2 regions of the Roseateles sp. DB2 genome follow, and region 2 is predicted to be linked to the other one. Evidence: riboswitches for the same ligand, from Rfam matches in the RefSeq annotation. Region 2 holds a riboswitch; the other holds the start of a gene.
What was found. Region 2 has a riboswitch for glycine ahead of ACS5PK_RS11455 (D-amino acid dehydrogenase). Riboswitches for the same ligand answer to the same signal wherever they lie in the genome.
Positions count from the first base shown of each region.

Region 1: it holds a riboswitch for glycine, as region 2 does, so the genes downstream of both, gcvT (glycine cleavage system aminomethyltransferase GcvT) here and ACS5PK_RS11455 (D-amino acid dehydrogenase) in region 2, are expected to answer to the same signal.

Region 1 is NZ_JBPZGY010000007.1:77,370-88,074, reverse strand. Features, by position in the region: gene gcvT (glycine cleavage system aminomethyltransferase GcvT) at 1-904, opposite strand, end outside; glycine riboswitch at 963-1,071, opposite strand; glycine riboswitch at 1,081-1,184, opposite strand; gene ACS5PK_RS12810 (response regulator) at 1,295-1,954, shown strand; gene ACS5PK_RS12805 (ATP-binding protein) at 1,951-3,354, shown strand; gene ACS5PK_RS12800 (DegQ family serine endoprotease) at 3,429-4,982, shown strand; gene ACS5PK_RS12795 (amidohydrolase family protein) at 5,080-8,397, opposite strand; gene ACS5PK_RS12790 (ABC transporter ATP-binding protein) at 8,498-9,823, opposite strand; gene ACS5PK_RS12785 (ABC transporter permease) at 9,844-10,705, opposite strand, start outside.
Region 2 is NZ_JBPZGY010000006.1:3,982-14,686, forward strand. Features, by position in the region: gene ACS5PK_RS11410 (esterase/lipase family protein) at 1-696, shown strand, start outside; gene hppD (4-hydroxyphenylpyruvate dioxygenase) at 832-1,956, opposite strand; gene ACS5PK_RS11420 (Lrp/AsnC family transcriptional regulator) at 2,079-2,561, shown strand; gene ACS5PK_RS11425 (methyltransferase domain-containing protein) at 2,626-3,243, opposite strand; gene ACS5PK_RS11430 (HDOD domain-containing protein) at 3,282-4,136, opposite strand; gene ACS5PK_RS11435 (hypothetical protein) at 4,239-4,484, opposite strand; gene ACS5PK_RS11440 (hypothetical protein) at 4,533-4,724, opposite strand; gene ACS5PK_RS11445 (hypothetical protein) at 5,371-5,904, opposite strand; gene fusA (elongation factor G) at 5,999-8,098, opposite strand; gene ACS5PK_RS11455 (D-amino acid dehydrogenase) at 8,242-9,540, opposite strand; glycine riboswitch at 9,628-9,745, opposite strand; glycine riboswitch at 9,747-9,850, opposite strand; gene ACS5PK_RS11460 (DUF2785 domain-containing protein) at 9,987-10,705, shown strand, end outside.

The DNA.
Region 1 (10,705 bases), on a different contig from region 2:
GCATGCGCTCGGTGGAGATGAGGCCCACGCGCTTGCGCTGCACGCCGTTGGCGAGCTGTTCGTTGATGATGTCGGCACCGGGATAGCCGCCGGCACGGGCGCCACCGGCGCGACGCACCTTCTGGATGGCCCAGGTCAGGGCACCTTCCACGGGGGTGGTGGTGGTGTCGATGTCATGACCGTAGAGGCACAGGCCGGCTTCCAGGCGCAGGGTGTCGCGGGCACCGAGGCCGATGGGTTGCACTTCCGGCTGGGCCAGCAGCTTGCGGGCCAGCTCGACGGCCTGGTCGTTGTGCACCGAGATCTCGAAGCCGTCCTCGCCGGTGTAGCCCGAGCGGGTCAGGAAGGTCTCGATGCCGTCCAGATTGAAGAAGCCGCCGGTCATGAAGGTCAGCTTGGCGACTTCAGGGTTCAGACGGGCCAGGGCGGTCACGGCCTGCGGGCCTTGCAGCGCCAGCAGGGCGCGCTCGGGCGTGGGGATGACTTCGCAGCGGCTGCCGATCTTGGCCTGCAGATGGGCCGTGTCCTGCTCCTTGCAGGCGGCGTTCACCACCACGAAGATGTCGTCGGGGCGGCGGCAGACCATCAGGTCGTCCAGGATGCCGCCCTGCTCATTCGTGAAGAGGGCGTAGCGCTGCTTGTAGACGGGCAGGTCGATGATGTCCACCGGCACGATGGATTCCAGCGCGGCGCCGGCATCGGCACCCACGAGGCGCAGCTGGCCCATGTGGGAGACGTCGAAGAGGCCGGCGGCCGTGCGGGTGTGCTTGTGCTCGGCCAGGATGCCAGCCTTGTACTGCACGGGCATGTCATAGCCGCCGAAGGGCACCATCTTGGCACCGAGTTCGATGTGCAGGGCGTGCAGGGGGGTCTTCTTGAGATCGGCGGAAGGGGCGGCGGACATGGTGCATTCCTACGAGGGCATTCTTGGACCCCGCCTGGGATGAACCCAGGTCTGGGGAGCTGCCCTCGCTGTCCGCTTTACCTGAGAGATTGGCCACCGGCGTATCGCCCGCAGCTTGCCCCTTCGGTGGACGGGCTCGAGACCCGTCTCTCTCCAGTGAGGAACGTTCCGATCGGAACGTTTTGTCAGTCCTTTTGCCTGAGCGTTCGAAGCGTGGGATCACCAGTGCCTCTGCGCCTTCGGCGGCCCCCGCTAGGGAGCTCTCTCCTGACCGGGCGCATTGTAGCCACGGAATCAGCCCGCCCGGCAAGAGATTAAGGGGCTGCTAAGGCCAGGGGCTTTCTTCCGTGGAGAATTCTGCTTTTCCACCCCGACGTGCCCCGAGCCCCCATGAGACTGCTGCTGGTCGAAGACGACCTGATGATCGGTGAGCCCCTGCTGGACCTGCTGCGGGCCGAGGGCTATGCCGTGGACTGGGTCCGGGACGGCGAGATGGCGGACACCGCCCTGCTGAGCCAGAACTACGACCTCCTCATCCTGGACCTGGGCCTGCCCAAGGCCGACGGCATGACGGTGCTCAAGCAGCTGCGCGGCCGTAAGCAGAGCCTGCCGGTGCTGATCGCCACCGCGCGGGACGCCCTGGAGCAGCGCATCGCCGGCCTGGACGCCGGGGCGGACGACTACGTGCTCAAGCCCTACGAGTTCCACGAGCTGCTGGCCCGCATCCGCGCCTTGCTGCGCCGCGCGCAAGGCCGGGCCGAGCCGGTCTACGAGCACAAGGGCGTGGCCATCAATCCCGCCACCCGCGAGGTGAGCAAGGACGGCCGCGAGGTGGTGCTCTCAGCCCGCGAATGGGCGGTGCTGGAGCCCCTGCTGGCGCGGCCGGGCATCGTGCTGTCGCGCCAGCAGCTGGAGGAGAAGCTCTATGGCTGGAAGGACGAGATCTCCAGCAACGCCGTCGAGGTCTACATCCACGGCCTGCGCAAGAAGCTGGGCGCCGAGCTGATCCAGAACGTGCGCGGCGTGGGTTACCGCGTGCCCAAGGAATGAAGGGCGCCGCGCTGCTGACGGGCCTGCGGCGCTGGCTGATGCCGCGCTCGCTGCGCCAGCGCCTCCTGATGTTTCTGCTGGCCGCCGTCTCGCTGGCCGCCTTCCTGCAAGCCTATAGCGCCTACCGCACGGCCCTGGCTGAGGCCGACCAGCTCTTCGACTACCAGATGCAGCAGATGGCCTTCTCCCTGCGCGGCAGCGTGGCCGGGCCGGGTAGCGGCACCATCTCCCTGCCGCTGGGCGAGCAGCAGAGCTTCGACTTCCATGTGCAGGTCTGGAGCCTGGACGGCGCTTCCATGTTTCGCTCCCCCGGCCCCTGGCTGCTGCCGCAGCGCGCGGTGCTGGGCTTTTCCGACGTCACGGACCGCGGGCGCACCTTCCGCGTGTTCTCGGTGCAGACGCCGCTGCAGGTGATCCAGGTGGCGCAGGACCTCTCCGTGCGCCAGCGCATGGCCTCGCAGCTGGCCTGGCGCACGGCCATGCCCACCTTGCTGATGCTGCCGCTGCTGGGCCTGGTGGTGTGGCTGGTGATCAGCCGCTCCCTGGACCCGGTGGAGCGTGTGCGCGCCCAGTTGGCGGACCGCTCGCCGGGTGACCTGGCCCCGGTACCGGCGGGCGACCTGCCCAGCGAGCTGCGCCCCATGGTGCAGGAGTTCAACGCCCTGCTGGGCCGGGTGCGCAGCGCTTTCGAGGACCAGCAGCATTTCGTGGCCGACGCCGCCCACGAGCTGCGCACGCCGCTGGCCGCGCTCAAGCTGCAGCTGCAGGCCCTGCAGCAGGGGGGGGCTGCAGGCGAGCCGGGCCTGAAGCGGCTGGAGCAGGGCATCGAGCGTGCCTCCCACCTGATCGAGCAGCTGCTGTCCCTGGCCCGCCAGGAGGGGGCGGCCGCACAGCGGGCGCTGGAGCCCCTGGCCCTGGACGCGCTGTGCCGCCAGGCTGTGGCCGATGCCAGCGAGCTGGGCAGCCTGCGCGGCGTTGACGTCGGCCTGCAGGACTGCGATCCAGCCTGGGTCATGGGCCAGCCCGAGGGCCTGCGCGTGCTGCTGCGCAATCTGCTGGACAACGCCATCAAGTACAGCCCCGCGGGTGGCCAGGTCGACCTGAGCCTGCATGCCACGCCGGGGGAGGGTCAGGTCTTGCTGCTGGTGGAAGACAGTGGGCCTGGCATCCCCGCCGGTGAACGCCAGCGCGTGTTTGACCGCTTCTACCGCAGCAGCGCCTCGGCCTCGCAGGCCCCGGGCAGCGGCCTGGGCCTGGCCATCGTCAAGGCCATTGCCGATCGGCACGGCGCCCAGCTGCGGCTGAGCCAGTCCGGTCGTCTGGGCGGCCTGCAGGTGGAGCTGCGCCTGCCGGCCTGTGAGCCGGGGGCGCTGGCCTCAGACCAGGCTCAGCTTCATTAAGCGGCCTCTAAGCGTGGCGTTCGAAAGTGACTGCCATCGCGACCGTTCAGGTTGCAGCAGCCAAGGAGAACGCCATGAATGACCACAGCCCCACTCGCATGATCCCGGCCCGCCGCCTGGTCTGGGCCCTCGTCGCCGCCGGCGTGCTCGGTGCCGCCGGAGGTGCCGGCGCCATGCACGCCAGCAACACCCTCAAGACCAGCAGCACCGCAGTGGCGTCCACCGCGCCTGCCGAAGCCGCCACCACCAGCCCGGTGCTGGCCAGCGCCGTCCCTGCGACGGGCTCGGCCGCGGCGGCAGTCGCCAGCCCCGCCACGCTGCCCGACTTCGCCGCCATCGCCGCCCGCCAGGGGCCGGCCGTGGTCAACATCAGCGTCACCGGCACGGTGAAGACCCAGGCACAGCGCCGCGGCCAGATGCCCGATCTGGATCCGGACGATCCCTTCTACGAATTCTTCCGCCGCTTCCAGCCCCAGCTCCCGCGCGGGGGCGAGATGCCCACCCGCGGCCAGGGCTCGGGCTTCATCGTCTCGGAAGACGGCACCATCCTGACCAATGCCCACGTGGTGCGCGACGCCTCCGAGGTGACCGTCAAGCTGACCGACCGTCGCGAATTCAAGGCCAAGGTGCTGGGCTCCGACCCCAAGACCGACGTGGCCGTGCTGAAGATCGAGGCCCGCGGCCTGCCGACCGTCACCCTGGGCAATACCCGGGACCTGCGCGTGGGGGAATGGGTGCTGGCCATCGGCTCGCCCTTCGGCTTCGAGAACAGCGTCTCGGCCGGCGTGGTCAGCGCCAAGGGCCGGGCCCTGCCGCAGGAGAGCTTCGTGCCCTTCCTGCAGACCGATGTCGCCATCAACCCCGGCAATTCCGGTGGCCCGCTGTTCAATGCGCGCGGCGAGGTGGTGGGCATCAACTCGCAGATCTACAGCCAGAGCGGCGGCTACCAGGGCCTGTCCTTCGCGATTCCGGTGGAGGTGGCTCAGCGCGTGCGCCAGCAGATCGAGAAGGGCGGCAAGGTGCAGCACGCCCGCCTGGGCATCACCATCCAGGACGTGAACCAAGGCTTTGCCGATTCCTTCAAGCTGCCCAGGCCCGAGGGTGCGCTGGTGGCCGCCATCGAGGACGGCAGTGCCGGCGCCAAGGCCGGTCTGAAGTCGGGCGACGTGATCCTGAAGTTCAACGGCCAGCCCATCGTGGCCAGCAGCGACCTGCCCGCCCTCGTCGGCCAGGCCATGCCCGGCGAGACCGCGACCCTGGAGGTCTGGCGCCACGGCAAGCTCGAAACGCTCAAGGCCAAGTTGGGCGACGACGGTGACAGGAAGAGCCGTGTGGCCAGGTCCGATGACGAGGGCGCTCCCCAGCAAGGCAAGCTGGGCCTGGCCCTGCGTCCGCTGGATCCCCAGGAGCGGCGCGACGGCGTGAAGGAGGGCCTGGTGATCGAGGACGTCAGCGGCCCCTCGGCCCAGGCCGGGGTGCGCCCGGGTGACGTGCTGCTGGCCGTCAACGGCACGCCAGTGAGCTCGGTGGAGCAGGTGCGCAGCGTGGTGGCCGGTGCGGAGAAGTCCGTGGCTCTGTTGGTGCAGCGCGGCAAGGACCGCATCTTCGTGCCGGTGAAGCTGGGCTGAGCCGTGCCTCGATGATGAAGGGCGTCCCGCGCGCCCTTCATCCTTCCTGCAGCAGCCTGAGGGCTTGGGCGGGGACTTGAAATCCCCTGCCGTTCCCTCAATGCCCGTGGTGCCCGTGCCCCTCGCTCAGGGCGTCGGCATCCAGCGGCGTGCCTGCCGCATCGCCCTCGAAGAAGAAAGGCTTGCGGGCCTTCTGCCGTGGCGCGACCTCGTTCATGCTGGGTACGGCATAGAGGCGGCCACCCACCATCACCTGGCTGATGCGGTCACTCTGGCGGATGTCCTTGAGCACGTCGCCGTCGATGACCACCAGGTCAGCCAGCTTGCCCTTCTCCAGCGAGCCGATGTCCTTGTCCAGTCCCAGGTAGCGGGCCGGATTGAGGGTGGCGCTGCGCAGGGCCTCCAGCGAGCTCATGCCGCCCAGGCCGAACATCCACATCTCCCAGTGCGCGCCAAGGCCCTCGCGCTGGCCGTGCGCCCCGATATTGGTGCGGGTGCCGGCACGTTCCAGCTCGGTGGCTGTTTTCGCGACCTGGATGACGTTGAAGTCCTCATCGGGTGCCGTCTCGCGGCGCACGCTGCGCGGCTCCAGCACCGAGCGCGGCACGAATTTCGACAGGATGGGGTGCTTCCAGACGTCCGTGCGGGCGTACCAGTAGTGCTCGCCGTCCAGGCCGCCGTAGGCCACGTTGAGCGTGGGCGTATAGCCTACCGCCGTCTGCGGCCACAGCTGCTTGACGTCCTCGTAGACCTTGGCCACGGGCAGGGCGTGCTCGACGCCGGTGTGGCCGTCCACCACCATGCTCATATTGGTCTGGAACAGCGAGCCGCCCTCGGGCACGACCATCATGCCGGTCTCGCGCGCGGCGGCCAGCACCTGCTGGCGCTGCTCGCGGCGCGGCTGGTTGTAGCTCTTGACGCTGATGGCTCCTGCGGCCTTCATGCGCTTGAGGTGGGTGAGGGCGTCTTCGTAGCTGTTGATCAGTGCGCTGACGTCGGCCTTGGCGCCGTAGAGGATGGTGCCTGTCGAGAAGATGCGCGGGCCCACCACGCGGCCGGCGCGCTGCATCTCGGACTGCGTGAAGATCTCGGCCGTGGCGTTGCTCGGGTCGTGGATGGTGGTCAGGCCAAAGGCCAGCGAGGCGTAGTTGACCCAGCTCTGCTGCGGGATCAGGCGCGATTCGGCCATGCCGCCATGCCAGTGGGCATCGATGAGGCCGGGGATCAGGGTCTTGCCGCTGACGTCCACGCGGCGCGCGTCGGCCGGCAGGGCGATGGCGGCCGACGGGCCCACGGCCACGATGCGGTCGCCCTCGACCAGCAGGGTGCCGTTCTCGATGACCTCGTCACCCTTCATGGTCACGATGCGGCCGCCGGTGAAGGCGATGCGGCCCTGCGGCTTGTCGGCCTTCTGCCGGAAGCCGATGGCGCGGCCCTGCTCGGCCGGCTTGTAGGCCTGACCTTCGCTCTTGGCAAAGACCTGCTCCAGGGGCACGCTGAAGAGCTGGTCGGCCAGGGCGTAGTGCAGGGTCTTGCTGTCACCGGACCACTGCAGGTACTCGCCCGCATTGATGTCCAGCTGCTTGACCGGAACGGCGTCCATCTTGGGTGCCAGGGACAGGCTCTTGCCCGTGGCCGGCAGCGGCACGACATAGGCATGGAAACGCTCGACGAAGCCCAGCCAGCGGCCATCCGGCGAGAGGCTGAACTCACTGGCGAACTCGCTCTTGGCGACCTCCAGTTCGCTGCGGTCCCTGAGGTTCAGGCGCACCAGCTTGTGCACGCTGTCGACCTCGCTGGCATGGGCGCTGCGGGTGAAGTAGACCGCCTCGTTGTCCCGTCCCCATTGCGGCGCCGTGCCGTCCCTGCTGAGCAGCTGGGGCTCGCCCTGGCCGTCGGCACGTGCGAGGTAGAGGCCGGTCTCCAGGCCATGCACCGGCGAGGTCAGGTAGCCGCCCTTGGACTTCTGGTAGACCACCCACTTGCCGTCCGGCGAGAGGCGCGGTGCGAGGTACTTGCCCGGGGCCTGCGTGAGGCGGGTCTCGCGGCCTGAGGCCAGGTCCAGCTTCCAGATGCTGCCAAGCGCCGCGTCGTCCCAGCGCACGTAGACCAGCTCGCGGCCGTCGCGGGAGAAGCTGGGGTAGTAGGCAAAGCCTCCTTCCTCCTTGCCCAGGGGCCGTGCCGGGGCCTGGCCCTTCAGGTCCTTCACGTAGAGCCGGCCGAGAGCCGAGTAGACGACCTGACCGCCATCGGGCGAGACCGTCACCCAGCGCAGCTGCTTGACGTCAAACTCGGCCGGCGCCACCTCATGCGCGAAGCGCAGGGCGGGGCGGATCTCCCTGGTGTCCTTCACATGGAAGGGAATCTCGGTGGCGCTGCCCTTGAAGGGGTCGACGCGCCAGAGCTTGCCCTGGGCCCAGAGAACGATGGCCTTGGCATCGGGCGTCCAGGCGAAGGCGGGGTAGACGCCATGCACGGACCAGCTCTCCTGCAGGTCGCGCTCCAGTTGGCCCCAGGCGGCGAACTCGCGGCCGCTGCGCAGGTCCTTGAGGAACAGGGTCGACTGCGGGCCGGCGGCACCGCGCACGCGGCGCACGAAGGCCAGGTACTTGCCATCCGGCGAGGGCGTGGGGCGGACAGCGCCGCCGGGGCCGGTCACGAAGGGCTCGGTCGTTCCATCCTGCAGGTCCTGGCGGTAGATGCGGAAGATCTCGCCGTTGCCGTCCTTGTTGTACTGGAAGCTGCTGCCGGGCGTGCTGTCCTGCGAGTAGTAGAGGAAGCGGCCGTCGGGCGAGAGGGCGGGCTCGCCGCGGTCCTTCTGCCAACTGGGCTTCTCGTTGAGCTGCACGCCCTTGCCGCCGTCCAGGTGGTACATCCAGATCTCGCCCGAGCCCAGCGAGCGGGTGCCGGTGAAGTGCTTGCGCGCCAGCACGTACTGGCCTTTGGGATGCCAGACGGGGTTGTTCATCAGGCGGTAATCTTCCGTCGTGAGCGCACGGGCGCCTGTGCCGTCGGCGTTCATCACCCAGATGTTGTCGCCGCCGCCAGCGTCAGACATGTAGACGATCTGCTTGCCGTCCGGTGAGAAGCGCGCCTGCATGTCCCAGGCCAGGCCGCGGGTCAGGGCCCGGGCCTCGCCACCGGCCATGGGCAGGGTGTAGAGGTCACCGAGCAGGTCGAAGACCAGGGTCTGGCCGTCTGGGCTCACGTCCACGCTCATCCAGGTGCCGCTGCGCACGTCGATGGACACCGTCTGTGCCTCGCCGGGCGGACGGTTGACGTCCCAGGCAGGCTTCTTGGCGGAGGGGGCGGGCGAGGCCGGCGCGTCGGCGGCCAGGGCCAGGCCGCTGCAGAGCAGGGCGCTGGCCAGGGTCAGCAGGGAGGGGGTGGAAGGTCGGAGTGCGGACTTTTTCATGGCGCGCGAGCATAGTCCGCGCCTTCGTTGCCGCCATTGGGGCCACCATGAACGGCGGTTTTCGGGGGATGAACGCCGGTCCCACAGGCACGGTGCGGGCTCAGACCGCCTCGTCCTGCGCCTCCAACTCTCCGGTCGGCAGGCGCAGCAGCCCCGTGTGGAAGTCGTACTCGAAAACCTCGCCATGCCGCGCCCAGGAAATGGCCGTGTTCATCACGACCTCGGCCTCGCTGGAAGCCAGGTGCTCGCTGAGCAGGCGCAGGAAGGGCTGCTCGGGCAGTTGGCCGCTGCTCTCCCGTTCCAGGCTGTGGCGGATGTGGGCGACCAGGGGGACGCGGTCCAGCAGCTGCTGCCCGAAAAGCTCCTGGCGCAGGGCATGGCCGCCGTCCACATAGTGCCGCCCCAGGGCGCTCAGCTGCAGGTCGCCGTCCTCCAGCAGGGCCAGGCCCAGCAGGGCCAGGGCGTGGGCCACGGGCAGCATCTGGGCGTCGCTCAGCTCGGAGGCCCGGGCCAGTTGCGGCAGGTCGGCGCGGCCCGCGAAGGACGGTGCCGCCAGCAGCTCCAGCAGGCCGTCCATGCGTGCCACGTCGGCCTCCGGCAGGCGCTCGGCAAGGGGCGTGGCCTCGCTGGCTGCTTCGGACCCGGTGCGCACCGGGCGCCCGGCGCCGGCCGTCATCAGGGCGTAGACCTCGTCGATCAGCGCTCGTACCTCTGCGCTGTCCGGATTGCGTGGCCGTGGCAACTGGATGGCCAGTTGGCAGCGGATGCGGCCCGGGTCACTGGCGAAGACCAGCACGCGGTCCGCCATCAGCACGGCCTCCTCGATGTTGTGTGAGACCACCAGCATGGCCTGGGTGGGCATGCCGCCGCCTTGCCAAAGCTCCAGGATGTCCTCGCGCAGGCGCTCGCCGGTCAGCACGTCCAGGGCGGAGAAGGCCTCGTCCATCAGCAGCACCTCGGGCTCAGTCACCAGGGCGCGCGCGATGCCCACGCGCTGGCGCATGCCGCCGGAGAGCTCTCGCGGCAGCGCCCCCTCGTAGCCGGCCAGGCCGATGAGCTCGATCGCCGCCTCGGCCTTGGCCGCGCGCTCGGCCTGGCCGACGCCCCGCGCCTCCAGCCCCAGCTCCACGTTCTGCTGCACGGTCAGCCAGGGAAAGAGGGCGAAGGACTGGAAGACCATGCTGATGGCCCGCGCCGGGCCGTAGAGCGGCTGGCCGCGGTAGCGCACCTCGCCGCGGTCAGCCTCTATGAGCCCGGCCATGATGCGCAGCAGGGTGCTCTTGCCTGAGCCGGACTGGCCCAGCAGCGCGACGATCTCGCCCTCGCGCAGGGTGAAGTCCACGCCGTCCAGCACCGGGCGGACGTGGCCGTCAGCCGAGCGGAAAGTCTTGCCCACGCCCTTCAGTTCGATGATGGCTTGTGTCATGGGGATCCCTCGAGTTCCGTTCAGAAGTGCATGCGCTCGCCGCCCAGCCGGTAGAGGCGGCGCCAGACGAAATGGTTGAGCCCCATGACGAAGACGCACATGACGCCGATGCCCAGGGCGATGCGCGGGAAGTCTCCTCGGGCCGTCATCTCGGCGATGTAGCTGCCCAGGCCCTGGGCGCGCAGGGTGGTGTCGCCCCAGCTGACGTACTCGGCCACGATGCTGGCGTTCCAGGAGCCGCCGCTGGCGGTGATGGCGCCGGTAACGAAGCTGGGAAAGACCGCCGGCAGCAGGTAACGCCGCCACTTGAGCCAGCCCTTCAGCCCCAGGTTCTGCGCCGCGAAGCGCAGCTCGCCCGGAATACCGGACGCGCCAGCGATGACGTTGAAGAGGATGTACCACTGGGTGCCGAAGACCATCAGCGGTGACAGCCACCAGTCCGGGTCAAGCTTCCAGTGCACGATGCCCAGCACCACCAGCGGGAACAGCAGGTTGGCCGGGAAGGCCGCCAGGAACTGGGCCACGGCCTGCAGCCGTCCGGCCCAGCGTGGATGCAGGCCTATCCACACGCCGATGGGAACCCACAGCAGCGCTGCCAGTGCGATCAGCACCAGCACCCGCAGCAGCGTGTAGCCACCCAGCAGGAACACATGCCCCACCTCGGCCCAGCCCACCTCCGCATGGACGAAGCTCAGCAGGCGCCAGACCGCGAACACCACGGCGGCTGCCAGCACGGCGTCCCAGAGCCGCCGGCCCAGGGGCGAGGGCAGGGCGGGCCGCGCGCGAGCCGAGGTGCCATCGTGGCGGAGCCGGAAGAGCGTGAGGCTGCGCTGCAGCTGCCGCCCGGCCCACCTGGCGAGGGCCTGCACGCCCTGGGTGCGG
Region 2 (10,705 bases):
ACGCAGTGCCTGCGCGCGGCAGCGCTGGAATGGTGGGCATATGAGAAGGTCTTCTCCTGGCAGCAGCCCTTTGGCGCGTCGCGCTGTCCTGACGTCTGCGATGGCCGCCACAAGGGGCGTCGGGGCGTGCTGCTGCTGCACGGTTTTCGCTGCAACAGGGGGCTGTGGCATCACTGGGTGAGGCGCCTGAATGCTCAGGGCGTCCCACATGTCGCGCTCAGCCTCGAGCCGCCGTTTGCCAGCATCGATGACTACGCCGAGCAGATCGAGTCCGCCATTCGTCGCTTGGAGCAGGCGACGGGCCTGCCGCCTGTGGTTGTGGCCCACAGCATGGGCGGCCTGGCCTTGCGCGCCTGGAGGCGTGCGGTGCACGCCGCGCCAGAGCGGCTGCATCAGGTGTTCACGCTGGGCACGCCGCATGCGGGCACGGTGATGGCCCAGTTGTCCGGCGCGCCCAATGCAAAACAGATGCGTGCCCGGTCAGCCTGGCTGCAGGCCCTGGCAGAGAGCGAATCCGCGGCGTGGTGGCGGCGTTTCACCTGCGTCTACAGCTGCTGCGACCAGGTGGTCTGCCCTTCGGTGCTGGCCTTGTTGCCCGAAGCGCAGACCTTGGCGGTGCCCGCCAGTGGGCACTTGCAACTGGTGTACGAGCCGATGGTGATGGACGCCGTGATGCGGCACTTGCTGGCGGACTGAAGCGCTGTCGCCAGCCAAAACAAAGGCCCGGCTTTGCCCGGGCCTTTGTTTCTTCTCAAGCCTCATGCCGCCTGCGCGCTTGCACGCGCGCAGGCCTGCTGCTCGGGGAAGACTGTCCACCGGGACAGTCCTCGCTCAAGCCTCCGCCTTCAGTACGCCGCGGCGGATCTGGTCGAGTTCGATGCTCTCGAACAGAGCCTGGAAGTTGCCCTCGCCAAAGCCTTCATTGCCCTTGCGCTGGATGATCTCGAAGAAGATCGGGCCTATCACTTCCTTGGTGAAGATCTGCAGCAGCAACTCGTTGGGCGCGCCCTGATGGGTGGCGCCGTCGATCAGGATGCGCAGGCGTTTGAGCTCGTCGAGGTTCTCGCCATGCGAGGGCAAGCGCTTGTTGACCAGGTCGTAGTAGGTTTCGATGGTGTCCTGGAAAACCACGCCCGTGGACTTCATGCCCTCGACCGTCTTGTAGATCTGGTTGGTGCCCAGGGCCACGTGCTGAATGCCCTCGCCGTGGTAGAGGTCCAGGTACTCGGCGATCTGGCTCTTGTCGTCACTGCTCTCGTTGATGGGGATCCGGATCTTGCCGCAGGGGCTGGTCATGGCCTTGGACTTCAGACCCGTCAGCTTGCCTTCGATGTCGAAGTAGCGGACTTCGCGGAAGTTGAACAGGCGCTCATAGAAGTCGGCCCATTCCTTCATGCGGCCACGGAAGACGTTGTGCGTCAGGTGGTCGATGTAGGTCAGGCCATGACCCTCCTGCGTGGAGGACACGGGCTGGCCGTCTGCGTCCAGCAGGGGCACGAAGTCCACGTCGTAGATGCTGATGTTGCCGATGGCGCCGGGCTGGGCGCCGTCCTTGCCTTGCCAGCGGTCGACCAGATAGATCAGCGAATCACCAATGCCCTTGATGGCCGGGATATTGAGCTCCATCGGGCCCGTCTTGTTGTCAAAGCCCCAAGCGCCCAACTCCAGTGCGCGCTGGTAGGCAAAGGCGGCATCCTTGACGCGGAAGGCAATAGCGCAGATCGAGGGGCCGTGCAGGCGGGCAAACCGCTGGGCGAAGGCGTCGGTCTCAGCATTGATGATGAAGTTCACATCGCCCTGGCGGTACAGGGTGACGTTCTTCTGGCGGTGCTTGGCCACGGCCCTGAAGCCCATGGTTTCAAACAACTGGCCCAGCGCGGCGGGATCGGGGGCTGCGAATTCAATGAACTCGAAACCGTCGGTGCCCATGGGGTTGTCCCAGGGAGTAAAAGCCATACACGTCTCCAGGCGGAAGGTTTTGCGATAGCGCAAAACTGTACGAGGATGAGGCCGCAGGATTCATGCGATCTTGTTGGCGTCATCCCCTGAGTGTGCAGGAAACCTGCAAGAATCTTGATATGGACAAGGAAAGTCAGCTCGACGCCATCGACCGGCGCATTTTGAGGGCGCTGCAGGTCGATGGCCGTGTCACCTACGATGCCTTGGCTTCGCAGGTGAACCTCTCGGCTTCGGCGGTACTGCGCCGGGTGCGGCGTCTTGAGGAGATTGGGGTGATCTCGGCCTACGTGGCTCTGGTGAATCCGGAGTCCGTGGGCCTGGGGCTCACGGCCTACATCAATGTGCGGCTGGAAAAGCACACCGAATCGCACAAGCGCAACCCCATGGACCTGTTCCGGGCGGCCGTGCAGACCTGGCCCGAGGTCGTCGAATGCTCCGCCCTGACGGGTGACATGGACTACCTGCTGCGCGTGCTGGTGGAGGACATGGCGCACTACGCGCGCTTCATCACAGAGACGCTGCTCAAGCATCCCAGCGTGCAGGACTGCAAGACCAGCTTTGTGCTGGACAGGCTCAAGAACACGACGGCCTTGCCCCTCTGAACCGAGTCCGGGGTGGCCATTGGCTCCTGGCCTGGTCCGCCGGGCAGGACCTCGTCAATCGGATTCAGCGACGGCGCAGGGCTACCGCAAGCTCTTGCCAGCCCTGCGCGTGCGCGGTGGCCGCATAGGGCGGCGCGGGCCAGTCCCATAGCGAGGTGGGAAAAAGCGCGCGCATGGCGTTGATGTCGCAGTGATAGGGCGGCCCCTCGACCAGCCCTTGCCCCGCGGATTCCCGGCGCGCCTGCATGAACAGGGCCAGTAGCAGGCCGCCTGGGGGCAGCCAGCGGGCCAACTGGGCGGCGTAGGCCTGCCAATGGTCGGGATGCAGGGCGCACAGGCAGGTTTGTTCATAGACCACCTCAGGGCGGCCGTGCACGGGTGGCTGCCATTGCAGCACGTCGGCCTGCTCGACCTCGGCGCCCAGGCCTGCCGCCTGGAGGCCCTGGCGGGCGCGGGCGACGGCGGCGGGGGCGTAGTCCAGGCCGCGGACGATCAGGCCGTGTCTGGCCAGTGCCTGCAGTTCATGCCCGCTGCCGCAGCCCGGCACCAGCACGCGCTGACCGGCAGGCAGGGCGCCGGCATCGAGCCAGGCTAGCAACTGGGGGTGGGGGGCGCCTCGGTCCCAGGGGGTCTGCCCCTGTTGGAACCGTTGCTGCCAGAAATCAAGTGTGGGACCGGCCATGGCCCGCATCTTAGGCCTTGCCCCCGCGGGCGTGGGGGTCAGCGGGAATCCAGCTCGTGCAGCAGCTTGAGCGTGTGCGTCGGCCCCAGCGTCAGGAGTTCTCCGATCTCGTGGAGGTCGTCCGGCACGGCAGGGTTCTCCCAGCTGTCGGCGGTATGCCGGGCCAGTCGCACGGCCAGGCGCACGCACTGCACCTGCGGGTCGTGGCCCCGCTTGTCGTCGGTGCAGTGGGCCAGCAGTTCGGGCAGGCGCCAGGCTCGCATCAGGCTCTGCTCAAGATCGCCCAGTTCGATGTTCAGCACGTCTTTCTGTGCCGTCACGCTGCGCGTGCCGGACTGGGCGGCCATGCGCCATTGGACCTTCTGGGCGAGGTCCGGGGCATGGCACCACAGCAGCATCTCGGCGAAGTCATGGAGCAGTGCGGCGCTGTGGATGACGGCGGCGTCTGGGTCCATGCGATGGGCGGCGAAGCCCAAGGCGAAACGTGCGGCGCGGTCGGCGCGCCGCATCACCCGCATCAGGCCACCATACGCCGCCGGCAGGCTGGCGAGCCTATCCTCGACGGTGGGTTGGGCACCGAAATACTTGAAGAAGGGCGTGATGCCCATCAGCACCAGGGCCGCGGTCACCGTCTCGGCATCTGCCAGCAGGCGGCTGGACCGATGGGCCGAGGCGAAGCGCAGCACCTTGAGCGTCATCAGCGGATCGGTGGCCAGGCCTTCGCCGATGCTGTTGGCATCGACAGCATCTTCGTTAGCACGCCAGAGCTCGAGCTGTTCGGCTGTCGATGCCAAGACAGGGATCTCCGCCTCCCGGAAGTACGCAGTCCAGCGGTTCAAGTCCAGAAAGGGCTTGGTCAGCGGAGTGAACGGCAGGGCGGGCGGGGTGCTCATCGCAGGCGATAGCGTAGGCGCTTTCGTCAAGTATCGGCAATGCCGAGCCCAACTTGAACGCCATGCCCCCGATGGCCAGCAACAAAGTGAGGAAAAATCGTCTCATCGGATCCTCCCTTCGCCTGGCCAGCCGCCCAGGCGCTCGCCGTCGAAACGGACGCTGCCGATGGGGTCTCCGGCGCGGCGGCGCGGGAGGGCCTCGGTGGTGGATGCCGTGGCCGCTTCGTCGCGGCTGAGCTCTGTGGGCGGTGCGCTGAGCCAGCGCGCCAGGCGCCGGGCTCCTGCAGTCAGCGAGTCGCTGACGCGGCTAACGAGGCCGTAGCCTGTCGTCTTGATGATCTTTTGCATGGTGATGCTCCCTCGGGCCTCGCGCCGGAAGGCGGCGAGGCTTGCGATTCACGGACTGCGCTCGTCTGGGCGCAGGCGGCGGATTTCCAGGGCCAGGTCTTGCTTGGCACGCTGGCGTTCGGCGGCGCGTTGGGCCTGATGACGGCCGGCCTGCCGAAGCAGGGCCGGCGCCACCATGGGATTGCGCGGTTTTCGGCCCTGCAGCGACAGCTGCGGGCGAGGGGCGGTGAACTGAGACATGGCACTCTCCTTGACGCCGCTCGGGTTCATCGAGCAGGCGCAGGCTATGGAAGGTTGAACGGACGCTTGCCAGGCAGGGCTGCGCCGATGGACGAGTCCACCAACGGGCCGCCTCGGCACGAGGCCGGGATCAAGTCAGGGCACGGCGGCGAGGACGCTTGCGCAGACAGTGGTTCGAAGCCACGCAGGACGGCAGGCCGCAGGACGCGAGCAGGCGCTGGCACATCAGGACGCAGAGGGCGTCCCTGGGCCTTGTCTGAGCTGGCGCCGGCCCGGGTTCGGCGGTGGCGCACGGCTCGCAAGACCCTGATGACCAGGGGCTAAGGGGTGGCAGGTGCTCACCGGGAGGCGTCATCCAGTCACTGCAGGGGCGGGGTGGCGCGCGAGATGGTGAGGAGTTCATCGCGGTGAACCCGGCCGCGACTTGCGCAAATGATAAACGATTGATTATCTTGCGCAAGTGCTTTTTATCTCTGATGCAAAGCAATCCAGGATGACGTGCGAAACACGGATTGCAGGTGCGCTTCGCGCGCGGCGCGCCAGATGTGCCTGGGCATGGGGCTTGTGAGGCGGCGAGCCCAGCACGGCAGGGCGCGGCTGGGCAGAGGTTGGCGTACGCCGGGCGCCCTTGTGGCGCTGTCCCTGATTAACGCTTCTTGGGCTTGAGGGGGGCAATGCCCTGCTGCAGCCGGCGCCATTCGTCCAGATCGCTGGCGTGAGAAGGCGATGCGGAGGATGCGGCAGGCGGCCTGCCTACGCTGCCGCGCTGCGCCTGCGAGGCAGCCTGCTGCGCCGCGGGCGCAGGACTCTCCGGCGTCAGCACTTCACCCAGCAGGTCCAGCAGGCGCGTGCGTGCGCGCTGCGGATGTCGGCGGTAGTAAGTCAGGACCAGGCCGATGATGAAGCGCTCGTCGTCATCTCTGGGCAGCGCAGGCTCGGTGTCTCCTGCAGGAGCCGGTGTCTGGCCATGTTCCAGGTCCATCCAGCCCGTCGGCTTGTGGCACAGCTGTTCGAACTGCCGCGCCAGGCGTTCGCCAATCTGGCGGGAGCGGCTCTTGATCTGGCTCCAATAGCTGGGCTGGATCTGCAAGCGCTCCGCGAAACGCCGCTCCAGGCCGCGCAAGGCGGCGGCATCGGGGTGCTTGATGGTGGAAGCGACGAATTCTTCAAACAGGAGCATCGCGTTGTCCAGTCGGACCTGAGCGACGTCCCGGGCAGCGGAACACATGCCGCAATGATAAAGCCTTGTTCACTCGCGTCCTGACTCATCCGCTTCAGTCGTCCTCGTCGCGGGGCTTGTGGGCGGCCATGAGCTGCGACTGGGTGCTGGGTGGCACGAGCTCGTAGTGGGACAGACTGAGCGTGTAGCGGCCCTGGCCGCTGGTCAGGGCATTGAGCCGTGTCTGGTAGCTGCTGAGCTCGGCCAGCGGGGCCAGGCCCTGGATGCTGATGCTGCCCGGCACCGGGTTGTCCGTGCCCAGCACCTGTCCACGCCGCGAGGCCAGATCGCCGGTGATGTCGCCCATGGCGGCCGCGGGGGCCAGAATCTCCACTTGCACGATGGGCTCCAGCACCTGGGGGCGGGCCTCCTTCACTGCGGCCATCAGGGCCTTGCGCCCTGCTGTCACGAAGGCGATTTCCTTGGAGTCCACCGAGTGGTGCTTGCCGTCGAACACCACGACCCGCAGGTCCACCAGCGGGAAGCCGGCGATCACGCCTTGGGCCAGGGCCTGGCGCACGCCCTTCTCGACGGCGGGCATGAAGACGCCAGGAATGGTGCCGCCCTTGACCTCGTCGCGGAACTCGAAGCCGGCGCCGCGCTCCAGGGGCTCGATGCGCAGCCAGACCTCGCCGAACTGGCCGGCGCCGCCGCTCTGCTTCTTGTGTCTATGGTGGCCTTCAGAAGGCGCGGAGATGGTCTCGCGGTAGGCCACCCGAGGCGGCTGCGTCAGCACCTCGCCCTTGTAGGTCTCGCGCAGGCGCTCCAGCAGCACACGCAGGTGCAGCTCGCCGAGGCCGTAGACCAGGGTCTCGTTGGTCTGGGCCGCGTGCTCGAGGCGCAGGCAGGGGTCCTCGTCGACCAGGCGCCGCAGCTGATCCCACAGGCGCTGCTCGTCCCCGTGGCGGGCCGGGCTGATGGCCAGACCATGCACGGGTTCCGGGAACTGCAGCGGGGCCAGGTGCAGGTGCTCGTCTTCCGGCGCGTCATGCAGGACGGCGTCATAGTGCAGGTCCTCGAGCTTGGCCAGGGCGCAGATGTCGCCCGGCAGCGCCTGCTCGACTTCCACATGCTCCTTGCCTCTCAGCATGAAGAGATGGCTGACCCTCACCGGCTTGCGCGCATGGCCCACATAGAGCTGAGCATTGCGCTTGAGTGTGCCCTGATGGACGCGCAGCAGGGCCAGCTTGCCGAGGTAGGGGTCGGCCTGAATCTTGAAGACATGGGCCAGCACGTGGCGGTCCGCATCGGGCAGGGGCTTCAGCGGTCTGGCCTCGGCGCCTTCGCCTTCCAGGAACTGCGGCGGATTGGCCTCGCCCGGATGCGGCAGCAGGCGGACGATGGCATCCAGCAGCTCGGGTACGCCTACGCCGGACTTCGCGGCGGTGAAGCACACGGGGACGAGATGCCCCTCTCGAAGGGCCTGCTCGAGCGGCGCATGCAGCTCGCTGGCCGGTACGTCGCCCTCGTTGAGGTAGCGTTCGACGAAGTCGCTGTCGACCTCCACCACCTGCTCCACCAGGGCGCGGTGCGCATCGGCCACGGAGCCGAAGTCGCTGTCGCCCTCGCGCTGGAAAAAACAGTCCGAAACGCGTGTGCCTCCGCCGGCCGGCAGGTTCAGCGGCAGGCATTCCTTGCCCAGTCGCTCCTGCAGCAGGGCCAGCAGACCTGGCAGGTCCACGTCGGGCGTGTCGATCTTGTTGATGACGATGAGCCGCGTGCGCTCGCGCTGGGCCGCGACCTCCATCAGCCGCGTGGCCATCAGCTCCAGGCCAGACTGGGCATTGATCACCAGCACCGCGCTTTCCACCGCCTCCAGGGCTGGCAGGGCCTGGCCGATGAAGTCCGGCGCGCCTGGTGTATCCAGCACGTGCAGGCGCAGGCCCTGCCAGTCCAGGTGCACGGCGCTGGTCTGCAGCGAGTGCTGCATGCGGCGCTCCAGGGCTTCGTGGTCGCTGACGGTGTTGCCCTTCTCGACAGCGCCGGCCAGCTTGATGGCGCCTGCCTGTAGCAGCAGGGCCTCGCACAAGGTGGTCTTGCCGCCGCCTGCGGGGCCGACCAGGGCCAGGGTGCGCAGGCTCTGCAGGCGGGAATCCTGCGCGCTGCCGGACAAGCCGGAGGCAGCGCCTCCGGCAGGAGAAGGGCTGGAGGCCATGGCGTGCTCCTTGAGGTCGGGACCGATGCACAAATGCCGTGGCCCGAGCCTAGGGCAAGGCATGGCCCCGCACAAGAGGCCCAGCGCAAGAGGGGCTGCGCAAGAGGGCCTACGCCAAGGAGCGCTCGCGGGGCAGTCCAGCCTCAGGCGTAGCGCCAGTCGCCGTCTTCCATCCGCTCCTGGGTGGCGGCGGTGAAGGCGTAGTCCAGGGCTGGGCGCCGGCCACTGACGATGTCTGCGATGGCAGCGGCCGAGCCGCAGGCATGCGTCCAGCCCAGGGTGCCGTGCCCGGTGTTCAGGTAGACGTTGGGCACGTGGCTGGCGCCGATGTAGGGCAGGTTGGAGGGCGTTGCCGGGCGCAGGCCGGTCCAGAACTGGGCACCGCGGCCGTCGGTCATCGCGGGAAAGAGTTCGCGCGTGCGGCGCACGATGGCCTCGCAGCGGGTCAGGTTCAGCTCGGTGCTGTAGCCGTTGAGTTCGGCCGTGCCGGCGATGCGCAGGCGGTCGCCCAGGCGCGAGAAAACAAGCTTGTATTCGTCGTCCGTCAGCGAGACCTGGTAGCTGTGCTCGGGCGAGATCACCGGCAGCGTCACCGAATAGCCCTTGGCTGGATAGATGTTCAGATGGATGCCCAGCTCGCGCGCCAGGCCGCGGCTGAAACTGCCCATGCACAGCACGAAGCGGTCGGCGGCGAGGCGCTGCACCACGCCGTTGGCATCGGCACAGATCACGCGGCTGATGCCCGACTCACGGCTGCCCTCCATGCCCAGGATGCGAGTGTCGTAGACAAAGCGCACGCCGGCCTGAGCGCAGCGCGCCGCCAGAGCCTGGGTGAAGCGATGGGCGTCACCGGATTCATCGCTGGGCGTCATCGAACCGCCGACGATCTGTTGGCGGCACTGCGCCAATGCGGGCTCGATGGCCACGCATTCGTCAGGCGTCTTCATGTCCAGTTCGCAGCCCTGCTCCCGCATGATGCGGGCCGGCTCCTGCGCGGCCTCATACTCGGCTTCGCTGGTGTAGAAGTGCAGGATGCCCTGGGTGCGCTGGTCGTACTCGAGGCCCAACTGGGCGCGTAGCTCCTGCAGCTGGTCGCGGCTGTAGAGACCCAGTTTGACGATGTTGCGGATGTTGTGTGCCGTGCGGCCAGGCGTGCATTCACGCAGGAACTGCAGGCCCCATCGCCACTGCGCCCAGTCGGCCCGCAGGCGGAAGAGCAGCGGGGCGTCTTCTTTCATGAGCCACTTGAGCACCTTGAGCGGTGCGCCCGGATTGGCCCAGGGCTCGGCATGGGAGACGGAGATCTGCCCGCCATTGGCGTAGCTGGTTTCCAGGCCCGCGGCGGGCTGGCGGTCGATGACGGTGACTTCGTGGCCGGCCCGGCGGAGGTACCAGGCGGTGCTGATGCCGGTGACGCCGGCGCCCAGGACGATGACATGCATGCGGAACTCTCGATGATCTGAGGGTTGAACGCGCAGGCGTGCGTGACTCGGGCGGGGAGATGCCAAAGAGAGCGTGCGCCTGTGCGCGCCGCTCCCGCTGTCCTCGGTACCTGAGAGATTCAGCCGCATCCGTCTCGGGACACGGCCTTGCTCCTTCGGCGGAGACCAGGCATGGGGCCCGGCCTCACTCTCCAGCATTCGGCTTGATGGCGGATCCAGTACGGGGCCTGAGCGAGTATGGGAGCTTGCGCCTTCGGCGGCAGGCCGGCATGCGCTGGGCATGGGGACTGCACTCTCCTGAATCCGGGGCGGAGTTTACGTGTCCCGGGCCTGGGGCCGCAAGCGGGCCGCGCCTGCTCTCCTCGGGGCATGCCTTTGTGCACGGCGGGCAAGCCCGGTGGCGCGAGCGCCGGGCGGCCCCCAAGATGTAAGCCAAGGAGGCTCTCATGGGACTTGTTGGACGAGGTAAAACCTGGGCCTGCGCGGCCCTGATGCTGGCGCTCGCGGGCCGCGCAGCCGCCGAATGCCCGCCGCGCTGGGACGGCCAGCCCCAGCAAGTGGCGCAGCTGCGTGCCTGGACGCAGGACGCAGCGATCCCCCCGGCTCAATTCCAGCAGGTGGCCGTCGCACTGGCTGACTGCCTGGCCTCGCCCGATCCCGCTCTGCGGGACGAGCTGGGCTTTGAGCTGCTGTCCGCCTGGATGCGCGCCGGCCGCCTGGCCCCGGAGGCCTTGCGCCTGCTGCGCGATCGCTGGCTGGCAGTCCTGCAGGCACCGCCCGACGCGCAAGGCTTCCATGCTCCCTTTGCTGTGCTGGCCTTGTCGGAGGTGGCCCGGGTTGACCGCATCCAGCCCTTCCTGCGGCCGTCCGAGCGTGAGGCGCTGTTGGCCGCGGGGGCAGGTTGGCTGCAGCAATGGCGGGACTACCGCGCGCACGATGATCGCGAAGGGTGGCGCCATGGCGTGGCCCATGGTGCCGACCTGCTGATGCAGATGGCCCTGAACCCAGCCCTGGACCCGGAAGGCGCGGCCCTTGCGCTGGCGTCACTAGGCTCGCAGGTGCTGGCGCATGGGCAGCTTGCCTATCGGCATGGCGAGGGCGAGCGCCTGGCGCGGGCCGCACGCTTTGCCCTGTTGCGAAGTGCCTGGACTGCCGAGCAGGTGCA